2 regions of the Mycobacterium florentinum genome follow, and region 2 is predicted to be linked to the other one. Evidence: predicted binding sites of a transcription regulator. Region 2 holds the regulator's gene; the other holds the start of a gene.

Region 1 (6,750 bases), 2.9 Mb from region 2:
AGCTGCCCACCTCGACGCTGCTGGACGCCGCCTTCCCGCCGGCCTCGGTCACCGGCACCCCCAAACACCGTGCCCGCCAATTGATTTCGCAGTGGGAATCACATCGTCGCGGGATATATTGCGGCACAGTCGGTTTGGCGTCGCCGATCGCTGGCTGCGAGCTCAACGTCGCGATCCGCACCGTGGAGTTCGACGCCGCCGGCACCGCGGTGCTGGGCGTCGGCGGCGGGATCACCGCCGATTCGAACCCCGACGCCGAATGGGAGGAATGCCTGCACAAGGCCGCCCCCGTCGTCGGGGTGCCGTGCACCGCGGCCGCGGCCGGTTAGTCCTCGCGACGCGCGGCCAGCACCTCGTCGTAGAGCTGACGCGAGCGCACACCCGGATGCGCCGCGGCCACCTCGTTGCAGGCGTCCTTGACGCGAACCCCGCCGGCGACCAGCTCCTGCACGCGGGCCACCAGCGATGCCACATCGGCGGGCGGGCTCGCGCCGGCCAGCACGACCGTGATCTCGCCGAGCACGCCGTCGGCCGCCCAGGCCGCCAGCTCCTGCAGCGTTCCGCGCACCACTTCCTCGTGCACCTTGGTCAGCTCACGGCAGATCGCCGCTTGGCGGTCGCCACCGAGCTGTTCGACGGCATCGAGCAGACACGCCGCCAGCCGGCGCGGCGACTCGAAGAACACGCAGGTGCGCCGCTCGCCGGCCAGCGAGGCCAGCCAGGTCTTGCGCGCCCCGCTCTTGCGCGGCGCGAAGCCCTCGAAGCAGAACTTCTCCGACGGCAGACCGGACACCGCCAGCGCGGTCGTCACCGCGGACGGCCCGGGCAAGCACGTCACCGCGACGCCGGCGTCGACGCACGCCGCAACCATCCGGTAGCCCGGGTCGCTGATCAGCGGCATTCCGGCGTCGCTGACCACCAGCACCGTCGCACCGGCCTTGATCTCGTCGACCAGCGCCGGCACGCGGGTGGCCTCCACCTGGTCGAACATGCTGACCACCCGGCCGCTGATGCGGACGTCGAGCGCTTTGGCGAGCGTTCGCACCCGCCGGGTGTCCTCGGCCGCCACCACATCGGCCTCGCCCAGCGCCTTGATCAGCCGCGGGGAGGCATCCGACGGCTGGCCCAGCGGGGTCGCACCGAGCAATAGGCGACCGTGAGACATGACGGACAGCCTACGATCGACACCGATGTCCGCCCCGCCCAGCGAAGCCTCCGTCACCGCGGAAGAGCGCGTCGTGCCCGTGGTCAGCCCGGGACCGTTGATTCCGGTCGCGGACTTCGGACCGATCGACACCATCCGCGGCTGGGTGGTCACCGGCATCATCACGCTGCTCGCGGCGATCACCCGATTCGTCAACCTGGGCTCGCCGACCGACGCCGGCACCCCCATCTTCGACGAGAAGCATTACGCGCCGCAGGCGTGGCAGGCGCTGCACAACCACGGCGTGGAGGACAACCCCGGGTTCGGCCTGGTGGTCCACCCGCCGGTCGGCAAGCAGCTGATCGCGATCGGCGAGGCGATCTTCGGCTACAACGGGGTGGGTTGGCGGTTCACCGGCGCGCTGCTCGGCGTCGTGATGGTGCTGCTGGTGATGCGGATCGTGCGCCGGATCAGCCGCTCGACGCTGGTGGGCGCGATCGCCGGGGTGCTGTGCATCTGCGACGGCGTCAGCTTCGTGGCCGCCCGCACCGCGCTGCTCGACGGCATCCTCGTCTTCTTCGTCGTCGCGGCATTCGGCGCGCTGATCGTCGACCGCGACGAGGTGCGCCGGCGAATGCACGTCGCGCTGCTCGAAGGCCGCAACGCCGCGACCGAATGGGGTCCGCGGCTGGGTGTGCGCTGGTGGCGGTTCCTGGCCGGCGTCATGCTCGGATTGGCTTGCGGGACAAAGTGGTCCGGCCTCTATTTCGTGGTGTTCTTCGGGGCGATGTCGCTGGCGTTCGACGTGGCCGCGAGGCGGCAGTACCAGGTGAACCGGCCCTGGCTGGGCACGCTGCGCCGCGACCTGGTCCCCACCGGGTACGCGCTGGGGTTGATCCCGATCGCGATCTATCTGGCCAGCTACGCGCCGTGGTTCGCGTCCGAGACCGCGATCGACCGCCACGAGGTGGGCCAGACGATCGGCCCGCAGAGTGACTTCCCGGTGCCCGACGCGCTGCGCTCGCTGTGGCACTACAGCGCGAAAGCGCTGCAATTCCATGCGGGCCTGACCAATTCGGCCGGCAACTACCACCCGTGGGAATCCAAGCCGTGGAGCTGGCCGATGTCGCTGCGGCCGGTGCTGTACGCGATCGATCAGCAGAACGTCAGCGGCTGCGGGGCGCAGTCGTGCGTGAAGGCAGAGATGCTGGTCGGTACGCCCGCGATGTGGTGGCTGGCGGTGCCGGTGCTGCTGTACGCGTGCTGGAGAGCGTTCGTCCGGCGGGATTGGCGTTACGCCGTCGTGCTCGTCGGCTACTGCGCCGGGTGGCTGCCGTGGTTCGCCGACATCGACCGGCAGATGTACTTCTTCTACGCCGCGACGATGGCGCCGTTCCTGGTGATGGGCATCGCGTTGATCTGCGGCGACATTTTGTATCGCCCGGGCCAAAGCCCGGAGCGCCGAACGCTGGGACTCATGATCGTGAGCTTTTATGTCGCCTTGGTGGTGACCAACTTCGCCTGGCTGTTCCCGGTGCTGACCGGTCTGCCTATCTCGCAGCAGACCTGGGACATGGAGATCTGGCTGCCCAGCTGGCGCTGACGTTTGCGTCGAAATTGCCTCGCGAGATCGGAACCGCGCGTACGGTTTTGGTTCATGGCCAGGGGGAAACGGGTTTTGGTTGCGTTGCTGCTCGCAGTCGCCGTCTCGACGACCTCGGTGAGCTGTCTACCTATCTCGACAGTCAACTGCCCCGCGGGCGGCGGCCCGATCGGCTGCTGATCAGCAGCTCGGCAAACCCTCACAGCGCGTCGCGCGCAACCGGGCAGGACATGCATCGCGGACCGCCGCGTCCGGTGCCCAGTTCGGAACCGGCGATCGTCAAGACCTCGATGCCCGCGTCCTGTAGCCGGGTGTTGGTCTGCACGTTGCGCTCGTAGGCGACGACGATGCCGGGGGCCAACGCCAACGTGTTGTTGCCGTCGTCCCACTGTTCGCGTTCGGCCACAACAGGATCCAAGCCGGTGTCGATGACGCGCAGCTTGTCGATACCCATCGCCTTGGCCGCCGCCTCCAAGAACGGGGCCTCATCGCTGATACTCACCCCGTCGGCCCCGCGCTGGATCGTGAACGCCGAAAGGTTGTCAACGATGTTCGCGTACATGACCACCGTGTCGGTGTCGACCATCGTGCACACCGTGTCCAGGTGCATCTGCGCGCGCTGTTGCGCGATCGGAACGGCCAACACGGTGTCCGCGAGCTCGTCGTCAAAGAGGCTGCGCGCCAACGCTTCCGCCCCGGCCGGCGTGGTCCGCTCCCCGACTCCGACCGCGACCACGCCGGGGGCGAGCAACAGCACGTCCCCGCCTTCGACGGGGGCGGATCTGGATTCGTAGGCCTTGCGCACCCCGGTGAACCGCGGGTGGTGGGCATAGATCAGGTCGGTCAGCGACGTCTCGCGCACCCGGGCCCGCAGCGCCAGCGACGGGATCACCACCCGCTGCCCGATCCAGATCGACGAGTCACGGGTGAACACCAGGTTCGGCAGCGGGTCGATCACGAAGTCTCCGCCGTGGTGCATGCGAAGCACCAGCGACACGTCGGTCCGGGTGTCGGCGGGCAGCTCGTTGAACGTCATGCCGGCCATCAGCACGTGCGCCAGCTTGGCCGGGTCAAGGCCACGAAGATAGGCCGAAAGCTCTTGCGCCAGTGGCACTCCGAGCCGTCGCGCGTCGACGGCGGCCGCAACCCCCTGCATCCGGGCAGCTCCGCTGTGGTTGAGTGCCTCGGTCAGCAGGTCGGACAGCAGCAGCACCTCCACGCCGCGGGAACGCAACAGCTCGGTGAACTGGTCGTGCTCGTCCTGCGCGCGGTCGACCCACGGCAGCCCGTCGAACAGCAGCTGATCGTTGTTGCGCGGGTTGAGCCGCCGCAACTCGGCGCCGGGACGGTGCAGGATCGCCACCCGCAGCGCGCCCACCTCGGAATTGGTGCCCAGCTCGATCACACCCACAACTAAACCGTAGCCGCGCGAAACGGGACCGTCGCGTCATACCCGGGGCCACCCTGGTGGCCCGGCGAGTCCGGATCAATCGAACGGATGTGCGATAAACTGTGCCGCGTGGGAACCGCGGTACAGGGCTCGCTTTTCGAGCACACCCAGCGACGACAACTCGGCGACGGCGCCTTCATCGAGATCCGCGCCGGTTGGCTCAGCGACGATCCCCGCGGTGCGCAAGACCTGCTCGACGAGCTCTTGTCGACGGTCCCGTGGCGGGCCGAGCGCCGCCAGATGTACGACCGCGTGGTCGACGTGCCGCGGCTGGTGAGTTTTCACGACCTGACCGTCGAGGAGCCGCCCCACCCGTTGCTGGCGCGGCTGCGGCGGCGGCTCAACGACATCTACGCGGGCGAGCTCGGCGAGCCCTTCACCACGATCGGGTTGTGCTGTTACCGCGACGGCGCCGACAGCGTCGCGTGGCACGGCGACACGATCGGCCGCAGCAGCACCGAGGACACCATGGTGGCGATCATCAGTCTCGGCGCCACGCGGACGTTCGCGATGCGCCGGCGCGGCGGCGGGCCGTCGCTGCGGCTGCCCCAGGCGCATGGCGACCTGCTGGTGATGGGCGGATCCTGCCAGCGCACCTGGGAGCACGCGGTGCCGAAGACGGCGATTCGCAAGGGCCCGCGCGTCAGCATCCAGTTCCGCCCGCGCGACGTGCGCTAGGACGCGCGGATCGCGGCCACCGCCTTGACGAGCAGGTCGCGAGCCCGCTGCGTGTCCACCTTGGCGACCGGCTGGTCCGGGACGACGAGCGGGTTGGCAATCACGATCACCTGGTAGTCGCCGAACTGCGCGGAGTAGTCGTACAGCTCGCCGGTGCGAGGACCTCCTGCGACCAGCGCCTGCAGCACCCGATGCACGCCGAACGTGTGCGCCCCGTCGATGCTCGGGGCGTCGATGACCTCGAGGCCGCCGCGTACCCCGGTCCCGGCGAACGCGACCTTGGTGCAGTCCTTGCCCGGGTCGTTGACGGGCAGCGGTTTGGACGTCTCCACCGCGATGACGACGTACCGGTCGCCGTTACCCTCGGCGGACACCGCGGCCATGTTGCCCTGCACGTCCGGCGGCATCTCGGGCCCCGACGCCAACTTCGCGCAGTTGGCGGGGTCGAACTTCAACCCCTCGGGCAGCTTGCGGGCGGACAGCAGCTTGGGATCGATCGCACGTTCCGAAATGTCGGTGACCTTGAACTCGGGCCCAAAGTTCGACTTCACCCCGACGACCTTGGCGATGTCGGCATTTGTCGCGGCGGTCGTGGCATTCGACGAACAACCGGCGAGCACACAGACGGCCGCGATCGCGCATACCAGCTTGGACACCGTGGCTAATCTACCCAAAGCCCGACCCTCAGCTGCGCAACGTGGACACCGTTTTGACCAGCAGATCGGCGGCGAATTGCGGCGGCAGTGCCGGCAGCGCCGAGCCCGGATCGGTGGTCACCGTGGTGAACGCGTAGAAGCCGCCCAGATACGCGATGAATGTGTATGCCCGCGAATCGATTTCGGTCCCCGCCTCGACGGCGGATTTGATGTCGACGACCATGCCGACGGTTTGTGCATCGTCGATGTGCGGAGGGTCGGTGAGCCGGACGCTGGCGGTGGTGTGCGCGGCGGTCATGGCCCACTGGCCGCAGGCGTCGACGACGTCCTGGTCCAGGTCAACGTCTGGCAAAGCCACCACCGCCACATTGATGATGCCGCCCGGACCCGACGCGGACAGGCCCTGCGCCGATTGGTCGCGTCCCTTGCCGGGGTCGGCGAGTGCGGCACACGACGCGGGCTTGGATGTCGCGTCGGGGTCAAGACCCCAGATCACCCGTGGCGAGACCGCGCTCGGGATGTTGGGGGTGGCCTCGTAGTGGGGTGGCAGGTCGCGAACCACCCGCTTGATGTTGGCGGGGTTGACGGCGGTGCCATGCGCCGACGGTGACGGCGTGGCCGGCGGCCGGCGTGCGGGCACGTGTGAGCATGCGACCAGCAACACCATGAGCACCGCGCCAAACCAGAACGGCCGCATTCCCGTTGATATCACGAGATACCGGATCAGCCGAGCGCCTCGATCACCCGACGGGCGACGCGTTTGATCTCGTCGGCCAACTCACGTTTGATGCCCAGGTCGCGGCGGTGCGGCACCTCGATCACGGTGGTGATGACCCCGATGTCTTCGCGCTGCCAGATCGCGCCGTAGCGGTCCATGATCGTGCGCATCGGCAGGTTGTCGGAAAGCATTCGTGCGGAAAACCTTTCGACTCCGTCGACCTTGGCGGCGATCGACAGCGCGCCGATCAGGAAGCTCCCGATCCCCCGGCCCTGGTAGGCGTCGGCGACGGTGAACGCGATCTCGGCGACCGTCGGGTCGTGTTCGTCGCGAACAAAGCGCGCGTCGGCCACCGGGTCGTCGCCGTCGGTCACCACCCAGACGAAGTGGTCGACGTAGTCGACCTCGGACAGGTAGTGCATCAAGGCCGGAGACGGCAGCCGAGCCGTCATGAACCGCCGGTACAGCGTCTCGCTGGAGAACTGGATGTGACCGTGCACG
Region 2 (6,750 bases):
CGGCATGCATCGGTTTGCCGTCGGCAGCCCCTCTGGTCTTTTGGGCGTAGGCCAGAAACGGTTTACCCACATGGGAAAAGGCGATCTCTTCGAGATATTCGAAGGGCTGGATGGTGGGGTATTCGCCCGAACCGCGACCGGCCCAGGTGCCGAGCAGCGGCGCGAGTGCCTCGAGATCGGGATGTAAGTCGGTGGGCATGCGGGTCAGCTCGGAGTCGTTACTTTGCGGTGCTTGCGCAGCGCCGCGATCTCGCGTTCGAAATCGTCGGCCGACGAAAAGGACCGGTACACCGACGCGAAACGCAGGTACGCCACCTCGTCCAGGTCGCGCAAGGGGCCGAGGATCGCCAGGCCGACTTCGTGACTGGGGATTTCCGGCGAGCCGGCCGCACGCACGGTGTCTTCGACCTGCTGGGCCAGCAGGTTCAGCGCATCCTCGTCGACCTGACGGCCCTGGCACGCGCGGCGCACGCCCTTGATGACCTTTTCGCGGCTGAATGGCTCGGTGACACCGCTGCGCTTGACGACGGCCAGCACCGCGGTTTCTACCGTGGTGAAGCGTCGCCCACACTCCGGGCAGGACCGCCTGCGTCGAATGGCTTGGCCTTCATCGGTTTCCCGAGAGTCGATCACCCGGGAATCGGGATGGCGACAGAACGGACAATGCATGACCGCTCCTTCGCTGTGCCGGCAACTCGGAAGAACACTCCGAGCGTACCCGGGCGCTCCCTCGCCGGGCCAACGCAGCTGCCACACGGACGCTGCCGCCGACGGGCGAAACGAGGAGCCTTGGCGTAGAGCGGTTTTCGCACCGCACGGCGGGCGCGGTCAGCCGACCGGCGCGATCAGGGTCTGACCGGCCGCCAACGCCGGCGAGCTCAGGTTGTTGAGTTCGCGGATACGGTCGGCGACCTGGCGGGCCGGCGCCTCCGGCGCGACCCGATGTGCCACGTCCTGCAGGGACTCGCCCGGCTCCACCTGCACGACGGAGAGCCGGTCCGGCACTGGAGCGGCGGCGGAGTCGCCGTTGGCGATCTGACCGAGGTTCGCGACCAGGCCCAGCCAGAGCGTGATGATTCCGGCCATCAGGGCCAGGCCCACCGTCGTCCCCAGCGTGACCGGGCGGCGGCGGTGCGGCGCGGCCGACATCGAGACGCCTGTACCGCGATAGCACATCGGCGCTCCGGCCGGCCGTGACTGCACGGACCGGCGGGACCGTAGCACGCGCTCCTGGTCGTAGCGAGGACGTGCAACCAGCCCGTCGCTCGGGCGCCGCACGTTGCTGGTCCGCGGTGAGACTGTGTGCATGAGCGTCATGTGCGTTCCTCCGGTCAACTGATCGTCGCTCGTGTGTTCGACACTATCGCTCGTGTGTTCGAAATCCGAACATTTGAGCAAAGCGTGTCGCACGAGCAAAACGCTAGACCACGGCACCGACAACTTGTCCCGGTCGCTATCGGTGCCATGCAGCACAAGTACCCGGTCTTTTCACGAGTTACACCATTGTTATTCGTGGAGTGCCGCGGATCACTCTCCCGTGGAACCCGAGGTGGCGACACGCCAGTCGAACACATGTTTGATTCTCGGGTTACAGCAGGCTACATTCAGTGCCATGAGCGACAGCAACGACACCTCGGCAACCGGCTCCAACGCCCGGCTGCATGCCGTGGATTCATCGCTTACCCAGCGGCAACGCACCATCTTGAATGTCATCCGCGAGTCGGTGACCACCCGTGGATATCCGCCGAGCATCCGGGAGATCGGTGACGCCGTCGGGCTGACGTCGACCTCCTCGGTGGCGCACCAGCTGCGCACCCTGGAGAAGAAGGGCTTCCTGCGCCGCGACCCGAACCGCCCGCGGGCCGTCGATGTCCGCGGCGCCGACGACGCGGTCGCGGCCGCACCGGCCACCGAGGTCGCCGGATCCGACGCGGTGCCGGAGCCCATCTTCGTCCCCGTGCTCGGCCGCATCGCGGCCGGTGGACCGATCCTGGCCGAGGAGGCCGTCGAGGATGTCTTCCCGCTCCCCCGCGAGCTGGTCGGCGAGGGCACCCTGTTTCTGCTCAAGGTGGTCGGCGACTCGATGATCGAAGCCGCGATCTGTGACGGCGACTGGGTGGTGGTGCGGCAGCAGAACGTCGCCGACAACGGCGACATCGTCGCCGCCATGCTTGACGGTGAGGCCACCGTCAAGACGTTCAAGCGTGCCGGCGGTCAGGTGTGGCTGATGCCGCACAACCCGGCGTTCGATCCCATCCCCGGCAATGAGGCGACCGTGCTCGGCAAGGTCGTGACGGTGATCCGCAAGGTCTAGCGCCGGGAAGTCCGGCGCGTCAGTCGGCCTTCACGAAGCCGTTGACCAGCGCGGCTTCCTCACTGGACAACCAGATCTCGGCCAGCGTGTCGTGGTAGAGGTCGCTGTCCGGGGTGTAGTAGAGGCCGAAGCGCGCACTCGCCTTGATCGGATAGCCATCGGGTATCTGGTACGGGTCTTCCAACGGCATGTGAATCGTCGGGCGCCCGGCCGGGCTGAGCGCACCGATGGCCGCGACCGGCGCGATGTCCACCTCGTCGTCGTCCGCGGCGGCCGCGTGCCGTCCGGCTCTGCGTGCGACGCCGGACGCGGCGCCGAGCGCAGCGGCCAGGCTGGATGCGGCCCCACCCGTGGTGGCGCCACCGGCAGCGGCGGCACCGGCCGCACCGGCAAGATCCGGCGGCGTATGCGCCACGGCGACATCGGGATACGCGGGCTCCGGCTCTTCGGCGGGATAGGCAGCATCGGGATGGGCGGCGTCGGGCGGGGTGTGCGGGACAGCCAGGTCGGGATAGGCCGCCTCCTCCTCGCCGGCACCCGGATAGCCCGCCTCCGCATAGGCGGCATCCTCGTCCGCGAATTCCGGATAGCCCGCCTCGGCGGCGACGGCGTCGGCGTAGTCGTCCTCCGCGATGACCTCCGGATACGCGACCTCGGGCACCTCGGCGGCTTCGGGGTAGCCGGCTTCCGGGAGCTCGTCGGCGTAGCCGGCCTCGGTCAGGTCATCCGCCGACACCACGGGGATGGAATCGGTGTCGACCGAGTCGGGATCCCGCTCGTCGACCGCTAACTCATCCCACTCTTCCTCGGATACCGGCCGGGCCGCCTCGTCGTACCCCGCGTCCTCGTCCAGGTCGGCCGATTCGGGTCCGTGCGGCCACCTGGCGCGCGGCACGTCGTCGATGTCCCGGTGATCCGGTGCGTGCGCGTCGCTGAATGACAGGTGTTCGGTGGAGCTATCGCCGTATTCGGGTCCCCAGCGCGGCTCGCCCGCGTCGTCATAGCCGCCGACGTCGACGTCGCGCTCCAGGTCATAGGGTGCGCTGTTGCGACCGGCGCGATGCTTGCGCCACCGCAACGCCACGAACACCGCCAACAGCACCAGAACCAGCAGCGGGACCAGGGCGAACAGGTACCACCAGCTCCAGGTGAACCACTTCTTGGCGTGGGGAGGCATCGCCGAACCGCTCGGCTGGTTCTGCCCCGACACCTGTAGGCCCGACAACAGCGGAGCCAGGTTGGCCGGGTCAGTGGAGAAGGTGTTCTTGGCGCGGTTCCACGAGATCTTGCCGCCGGTGAACTTCTGCGAGATCACGTCGCCGTCGACGGTCTGATCGCCGACCGGCGCGCCCAGCTTTCCGGTGGGGCCACGCAGCTTGTCCCACGCGGCCTTCATGGCGCCGCGCACGACGAACGCGCCGTGATCGGACGTCCAGAAGATCACCGGCTTGTCGGCCGCCGAGAACGTGACGATCCGGCTGTTGGGGCTGATGCCGCCGTCGGACTCGTTGGCGGTCGGGAATCCGAGGTCGCTGCTGACCGGGCCACCGACGGCCTCGTACTTCGCCAGGATGTCGCTTTCGACGGCGGCCGCGCCGGTGGCCGGGCTGAAGAACACCTTGCCGCCGGCGAAGTTCTGGACGATGCCGTCGCCGCCGATCGGATTCTGACCGCCCTGCTTGGCGCCCAGCGGACCGTTGACGCCGCCGGCCGCGCGCCAGGCCATGTTGATGGCCGCGCCGGGATCGATCGCTACCTGCAGGCCCTTGAGCTGGTCGGCCAAATTCGCTGGCTCAGTGGTGAATTCCTTGGTCTTGCGATTCCAGGAGATCTGGCCGTTGCTGAATTTCTGCGAGGACACCTCGCCGTCATAGGTCTCGTCGGAGACCGGGGCGCCGAGCACACCGCCGGAGCTGCCGAGTTTGTCCCAGGCGGCATTCAGGGCGCCGCGCACGACGAACGCGCCGTGATCGGGCGTCCAGTAAATGACCGGCTTGTCGCTGGCCGAGAACGTCGCCACCCGGCTGTCCGGGCCGGCCAGGCCGGGCACCTCGTTGATGGTCGGAAAGCCCAGATCGCTACCGGCCGCACCGCCGAGCATGTCGTACTTTTCCAGGATCGGGCCGTAGATGAATTTGGCACCGGTGGCGGTGGTGAAGTACATCTTGCCGCCGTCGAAGTCGCACACGAAGCCGTCGGCGACCGGGTAGACATCGCCCTTGCGGGGTCCGAGCGGTGAGGTGTCGCCGCCGGCCTTGCTCCACTCGGCCATGATGGCGGCTTCGGCGTCACCGATCGGGGACGCTGAGACGGTGGGTGCCAACAGCACAACGGCCAACGCTGTGGTCGCCACGCTGATCAGCGCCCGACCCGCGAGCCTGCGCACTTGACCTCTCTTCCCGTTCACCAAGCCTCCCAGCCGACGGATATGCCCTTATGTATGGCCATGCCCGTACCCTGCGGCCCCTGCGAGCGGTTGGTATCCCAAACGCGGGCTACGAACCCCACCGAGTTCGTATTATCGCCGGGCTCGCATAACTTTGCTCCAGCGAACGAGAAATACGAAGGCAATTCGCGAATATTACGAAAACGGAGACCACTCCGATGTCGAAATGATGCGGGACGACGATCGTGTCGCGACCGATCTTGTCCCAGAACACCCCAAGGGCGGGTGATTACGCGCTCCACGGAGCCGAAGGACATGCGCCGACCACACGCGAGGTGCCGACTATCCACTCGAGCAAAGGAGCTATTCATGGGCAACGACTATTTTGCCGCAAATCCAAGCAATGACAGCGTAAGCCGACTAGTTGGGCTTGGTTCGTGTCACCATCCGCGCGGGCACCGCGCATCCGTCCACGATTCGTTGTTGCGTGACAGCGGGATTGGTTCACCGCCGCCGACGTTAGCCGATGGGGGTCGCGATCACGCGGCTAGACCCCGAGGCTGCGCCCGACGATCTCTTTCATGATCTCGGTTGTGCCGCCATAGATCGTCTGCACCCGGGCGTCGAGATAGGAACGAGCGACTGGGTATTCGCGCATGTAGCCATAGCCGCCGTGCAGCTGCAGACACCGGTCGATCAGGTGCACCTGCTTTTCGGTGGAGTACCACTTGGCCATCGCCGCCTGCTCGGCCGTCAGCTTCTTGTCCAGATGCAGCCGCAGGAACTCGTCGACCATGATGCGCACCACGGTGGCCTCGGTCGCCAGTTCGGCCAGCACGAAGCGGCTGTTCTGGAAACTGCCGATCGGCTTGCCAAAGGCTTTGCGCTCCTTGGTGTATTGCAGTGTCTGTTCGAGCACCTGCTCCATCGCGGCGGCCGCCATGACCGCGATGTTGATCCGCTCCTGCGGCAGGTTCTGCATCAGGTAGATGAAGCCCTTGCCCTCCTCGCCGAGCAGGTTTTCGGCGGGAACCTTGACGTCGGTGAACGACAACTCCGCCGTGTCCTGCGCGTCGAGTCCGATCTTGTCCAGATGCCGGCCGCGCTCAAAGCCTTCCATGCCGCGTTCGACGACCAGCAGCGAAAAGCCTTGTGAGCCCTTGTCCGGATCAGTCTGCGCAACGACGATCACCAGGTCGGAATTGATTCCGTTGGTGATGAACGTCTTTGCGCCGTTGAGCACATAGTGGTCGCCCTGTTTGACCGCCCGGGTCTTGATGCCCTGCAGATCGCTGCCGGTTCCCGGCTCGGTCATCGCGATTGCGGTGATGATTTCCCCGGTGCAGAACTTCGGCAACCAGCGTTGCTTCTGCTCTTCGTTGGCCAGCTCCAGCAAATACGGCGCGATGATGTCGTTGTGCAGTCCGAAGCCGATCCCGCTGTATCGCCCGGCGGTGGTTTCCTCGGTGATGATCGTGTTGTACCGGAAGTCGGGATTGCCGCCGCCGCCATACTCTTCGGGCACCGCCATGCCGAGGAATCCCTGCTTGCCGGCCTCGAGCCAGACACCGCGGTCGACGATTTTCGCCTTCTCCCACTCGTCGTGGTACGGCGCGACATGGCGCTCGAGAAAGGCCCGGTAGGACTCGCGGAACAGGTCGTGCTCGGGTTCAAACAGTGTGCGCTGGTACTTGATTGCACTGCCCATGGAAAACCTCCGGCCGCCGGGAACTCTGCCGACCAACATATACCAACCAGACGGTTGGTCGGCAGCTGGCCCGGGCCGATCGGGTCGGACTTTCGCCGACCGATGGTGGCGCGGTTAGGAGACCTCGTCGCCCGCGGCGCCGAATTGCCGCAGACTGGCAGCCAGCGCCACCGGGACCCGGGCCTTGATCCGCGTCCCTTCGGGGTTGTGCTCGGCCTGCTGGACCCGGCCGTCGGCGTGCACGCGGGCCACCAGGTCGCCGCGGTCGTAGGGGATCACCACGTCGACGGCGGCGTCGGTGGGAGCGGCCAGTTCGGCCATCCGGCGGCGCAACGCGTCGAT

What was found. The regulator LexA, encoded in region 2, represses DNA repair genes until DNA is damaged. The targets are predictions, from matches to a motif close to CGAACANNTGTTCG.
Region 1: G6N55_RS22910 (alpha-ketoglutarate-dependent dioxygenase AlkB) is a predicted target of LexA. The motif match lies at 4,239-4,252, and genes of this name have one in related genera.

Annotation. Positions count from the first base shown of each region.
Region 1 covers NZ_AP022576.1:4,802,936-4,809,685, reverse strand. The annotation lists gene G6N55_RS22930 (aminodeoxychorismate synthase component I) at 1-329, shown strand, start outside; gene rsmI (16S rRNA (cytidine(1402)-2'-O)-methyltransferase) at 326-1,165, opposite strand; gene G6N55_RS22920 (dolichyl-phosphate-mannose--protein mannosyltransferase) at 1,191-2,747, shown strand; gene arcA (arginine deiminase) at 2,947-4,158, opposite strand; gene G6N55_RS22910 (alpha-ketoglutarate-dependent dioxygenase AlkB) at 4,267-4,875, shown strand; gene G6N55_RS22905 (DUF5642 family protein) at 4,872-5,531, opposite strand; gene G6N55_RS22900 (DUF5642 family protein) at 5,560-6,228, opposite strand; gene G6N55_RS22895 (GNAT family N-acetyltransferase) at 6,255-6,750, opposite strand, start outside.
Region 2 covers NZ_AP022576.1:1,498,449-1,505,198, forward strand. The annotation lists gene G6N55_RS07045 (peroxynitrite isomerase) at 1-199, opposite strand, end outside; gene nrdR (transcriptional regulator NrdR) at 205-669, opposite strand; gene G6N55_RS07055 (LysM peptidoglycan-binding domain-containing protein) at 829-1,317, opposite strand; gene lexA (transcriptional repressor LexA) at 1,613-2,314, shown strand; gene G6N55_RS07065 (LGFP repeat-containing protein) at 2,334-4,721, opposite strand; gene G6N55_RS07070 (acyl-CoA dehydrogenase family protein) at 5,248-6,408, opposite strand; gene hflX (GTPase HflX) at 6,523-6,750, opposite strand, start outside.